2 regions of the Streptomyces sp. NPDC052109 genome follow, and region 2 is predicted to be linked to the other one. Evidence: riboswitches for the same ligand, from Rfam matches in the RefSeq annotation. Region 2 holds a riboswitch; the other holds the start of a gene.
What was found. Region 2 has a riboswitch for guanidine ahead of AB0L59_RS00560 (multidrug efflux SMR transporter). Riboswitches for the same ligand answer to the same signal wherever they lie in the genome.
Positions count from the first base shown of each region.

Region 1 (2,195 bases), on a different contig from region 2:
GGCGGACGATGATCCGCAGGCGGGGGGGCCAGCCGGTCAGGTCGAGCAGGTCGGTGACCGCCCGCTTCGCCAAGGTGATGGCCTGCGACATCCGCGATCCACGCCATCCGCAAGGTCCCCCCGACCAGCCGCGGCACAGAGCGCAGCGCCGACAGCATCGTCAGGTCCAACCGGGCACGCTCGTGTTCCGACCAGCCGAGGTCGTAGCGCAAGGGCCCCCCGAAGAGCTCCTTCTCGGCGTCGGAGACCTCCGGCTCGGCCATCCGCACCCGCCCGAAAACCTCCTCACCAGGCCCCTCCCAACCTGGACCAGTCCAGCGCCCGGATAGCCGGTGCGGGCAGCCGCCCCGCCCCGGTGGCCGTGCTCAACCGCACAGGAGCCTCGCAGCCGGAGTGGTCACGCTGCGAGCCCTGCGTGCGCCGTGCCACGGTATGGCGAGTCGTGTGTGCTTGGGTCTTGGCCGAACTCAACGTGCCCCCCCTCGACGGTTGTGCGGCTACTGGAGCTCAACGAGCCGGCCGCGATTTCGAACACATGTGTTTCGGTCGTGTTGGCAGCCCCAAGTCTGAGCGCGTGCCCGAGCTTGTGCGTTGCATCGACCCTTGCGGTGTATGGGCCAGGGGGCAAGCGGCGATGGCCGAAACGCCGAGCATGCCGCAGTTCCGGCGCCAGGGGCGGGAGCGTGACCCCTTGGCGCAGGTGCCGGACCGCAGGGACGGGCCGCCGTCGGAAGGGCGGCTGGTGTTCGGGCCCATGTGCGGGGCCGTATGGGGGAGGGGCGGGGCGGTCCGGCACCTTTTCGCCGCCTACGACCTGGCCAAAGGCCACGGTGCAGGGGCGACGTGGGTGGTGTCGCCGTACGGGTGCCAGGCGGCGGAGGCGTCGGGCGACGTCGTGGTAGCTTCGCGGTGGAGGCACATAGGTGCCGGCCCCGGACGAGATGTGCGCCGTACCCGGACTGCCAAGACGACGCACTCGGGAGGCGTCATGGCCGCAGGCACATCCTTCATTGATTTCGACGGCCCGGTCTTCCGGCCTGGCGAGTTGGACGTCCGCTGGATCCACGGGTCACCATCGTCCAAGCACAACACCGATCCGGACATCCAGGTCCACGCCTACGACGAGCACACGGTCATCCTGCGGCAGAACATGGCGATCGACTACGAAGCGCCGTTCCTGTACCTGCTGTTCGGTAACACGCGGGCGGTGCTGATCGACACTGGAGCCACCGCGTCCGCCGAGTTCTTCCCCTTGCGCCGGGTGGTTGACGAGCTCGTCGACGGCTGGCTCGCTCGCCACCCCCGACAGGACTACCACCTGCTTGTGCTGCACACTCACGCCCACGGTGACCACATCGCGGGTGACGGCCAGTTCGCCGACCGCCTGCACACCACCGTGGTCGCCGCGGACCTCGCCACCGCCTGGAAGTACTTCGGATTCGACGAGGACCCCACCGCCGTGGCGCGGGTCGATCTGGGAGGCCGCACGCTCGAGTGCCTGGCCACTCCCGGGCACCACGAGGCAGCGGTCACGTTCTACGACCCGTGGACCGGGTTCCTGCTCACCGGCGACACCGTCTACCCCGGCCGGCTCTACGTCCAGGACTGGTCCGCCTTCGCCCGGACCATCGACCGCCTGATCGGGTTCTGCGAGCACAGACCGGTCACCCATGTCCTGGGCTGCCACATCGAGATGACCACCGAGCCGGGCGTGGACTACCCGGTCCGCACCACCTACCAGCCCCACGAACCCCCGCTGCAGATGACCACCGGCCACCTGCACGAGATCAGCGCCGCGCTCAAGGAGATCGGCGACCAGCCCCGCCGGCTCGTCCACCCGCTCTTCGTCATCTGTCCAGAGCACTGAGCCACGCCCGAGGAGCACAGCCGGCCCCGCCGCAGGGCAAGGCCGAACGGAGCACGCACCGCCTTCACCGCCCAGATCACCGCCTTCGAGCAGGTCACCGACCGCATGCAGCCCCGCCTCGCCGCCCCACCCGCTGCAGAACGCCAGGAGACCGAAGATGCCGGCACTATCCTTGCGCAAAGCCCGCGCCGGCAACACCCACACCCTCCTGCCGCCCACACCCGCCACCAGGACCGACCCTGCATGAACCCCCGCGGCAACCCGCACACTCGCCCAGGCCCGCCACCGCGCCAGCCTCGACAAACGCCAGCGAGCCCTGACCGCACTC
Region 1 covers NZ_JBFAWF010000043.1:6,665-8,859, forward strand. The annotation lists gene AB0L59_RS41065 (response regulator transcription factor) at 1-12, shown strand, start outside; guanidine-III (ykkC-III) riboswitch at 910-977, shown strand; gene AB0L59_RS41070 (MBL fold metallo-hydrolase) at 989-1,867, shown strand.
Region 1: linked by a shared signal. The riboswitch ahead of AB0L59_RS41070 (MBL fold metallo-hydrolase) and the one ahead of AB0L59_RS00560 (multidrug efflux SMR transporter) in region 2 are both predicted to bind guanidine.

Region 2 (2,195 bases):
CAGGCAGCGGGCCGCCCGGCGGCCGGCAAGACCGGTACCGCCGAGAACGACACCGCCGCCTGGTTCGCCGGTTACACCCCGGACCTGGCCACGGTGGTCTCGGTCATGGGCCAGGACCCGGTGACGGCCAAGCACATGCCGCTGTACGGCGCCCTCGGCCAGCCGCGTATCAACGGCGGCGGCGCGCCGACCCAGATCTGGGCCGAGTACACGGCGGCCGCGCTGAAGAACAAGCCGGCCTCCGACTTCGATCTCCAGCTGGAGCAGGGCGCCGACCAGCCGCAGGCCCCGAGCGCCAGCGACTCGGCCCAGCCCGGCACGACCGGTGCCCAGAACAACGGCGGTACGACGACCACCGACGGCGGCCAGGGCACCGCCGGTACGACCGCCAGCCCGACCGGCGGCAACACCACCGGCACGCCGACGAACGGCGGTGCGGCCACCGGCGGCGGCACGAACACCACCGGCGGCAACACGACCGGCGGCAACACGAACACCACCGGCGGCGACGCCACGGGCGGCGGCACGAACACCACCGGCGGGGACACCACCGGCGGCGGCACGACCGACGGCGGGACCGGCGGGGGCGGCACGGCCACCGGTGGCGGAGCCGACGGCGGCGGTACGACCGGCACGGCCGCCGGGGCCGGAGGCGGCGACCCGGGGATCTGACGCGAGAGTGACCGTCCCCGGGTGACGCCTCAGTGACCGCTGGTCGCCTTCAGCCCCAGCACGGCGACCAGCAACAGGCACACGAAGAAGATCCGGGCGGCGGTGACCGGCTCACCGAGCACCACCATGCCGAGCACCGCCGCCCCGGCCGCCCCGATGCCCACCCACACGCCGTAGGCGGTACCGATGGGCAGGGACTTGGCTGCGTACGACAGCAGGACCATGCTGGCGGCGATCCCGGCACCGGTGAACAGACTGGGCACCAGCCGGGTGAAACCCTCGCTGTACTTCATCCCGATCGACCAGCCCACCTCCAGCAGACCGGCGACGATCAGCAGAACCCAGGCCACGACGGACACCTCCGAGACGAACGGCGACTCTTCCTCCGGTGCGTCGTCTTTGCCTGCATCCCGGTACGGCGCGTCTCGTCGGGCTCGCTTTCCGAACATAGCAAAGGCAGCGCGAAGGGGCCGGTGACTCTCGTCACCGGCCCCTCGCCCTGCCGATCTACTCGCTGACCCGCTTACAGGTACAGGCCTGTGGAGTCCTCGGACCCCTCGAAGCGGTCCGCGGCCACGGCGTGCAGATCCCGCTCGCGCATGAGCACGTACGCCACACCCCGCACCTCGACCTCGGCCCGGTCCTCCGGATCGAACAGGACCCGGTCACCCGGCTCCACCGTCCGCACGTTCTGCCCGACCGCGACGACCTCGGCCCAGGCCAGCCGCCGTCCGACCGCCGCCGTGGCGGGAATCAGAATGCCGCCCCCCGACCGCCGCTCGCCCTCACCGGTCTCCTGCTTGACCAGAACCCGGTCGTGCAGCATCCGGATGGGGAGCTTGTCGTGATGGGGGGTGCTGTGCTGGTTTCTGTTGGCGCTCACGCCTCGAACCTACCTGTCCTCGACCCGCCCGGACGCGCCCGGGTCAGCCCTTGCGCCGCCGGGAGCCCACGGTGAGCAGCCCGACGACTCCGACGGCGAGCAGCGCGACCGGCACGACCCGCTCCAACCGCAGTCCGCCCTCCTCGTCGACGAACTGCGCCCGCACCTCACTGACCACCCGGTTGACCTGCACGTACGCCCGGCCGGCCGTGTGATCGATATGGGCGACGACCTTGGCCTTCGCATCCCCGATGATCGTCTGCGGATGCACCCGCACTCCGATCTCGTCGAGCGTCTCGGCCAGCACCTCGCGGCGGCGCTTGATGTCCGCCTCGATCTGCGCCGGGGTTCTCGTGTCCGACGTCTCCGCCACCGTACGGCCTCCGAAGTCTCCTGATGCTGTTCCGAACAGTCTGTCAGCTTCTCCTCACGGCGCACCGCAAGGCCCCCCGGTTACGCTGGCCCGATGAGCGAGCGACTCCAGCCGGGGGATGTGGCCCCCGCCTTCACCCTCCCGGATGCCGACGGCAACGAGGTGTCCCTTTCCTCCCACAAGGGCCGCAAGGTCATCGTCTACTTCTACCCGGCCGCCCTGACCCCCGGCTGCACCAAGCAGGCCTGTGACTTCACGGACAACCTG
Region 2 covers NZ_JBFAWF010000001.1:116,560-118,754, forward strand. The annotation lists gene AB0L59_RS00555 (transglycosylase domain-containing protein) at 1-672, shown strand, start outside; gene AB0L59_RS00560 (multidrug efflux SMR transporter) at 702-1,022, opposite strand; guanidine-III (ykkC-III) riboswitch at 1,060-1,129, opposite strand; gene AB0L59_RS00565 (co-chaperone GroES) at 1,196-1,555, opposite strand; gene AB0L59_RS00570 (DUF3618 domain-containing protein) at 1,599-1,928, opposite strand; gene bcp (thioredoxin-dependent thiol peroxidase) at 2,022-2,195, shown strand, end outside.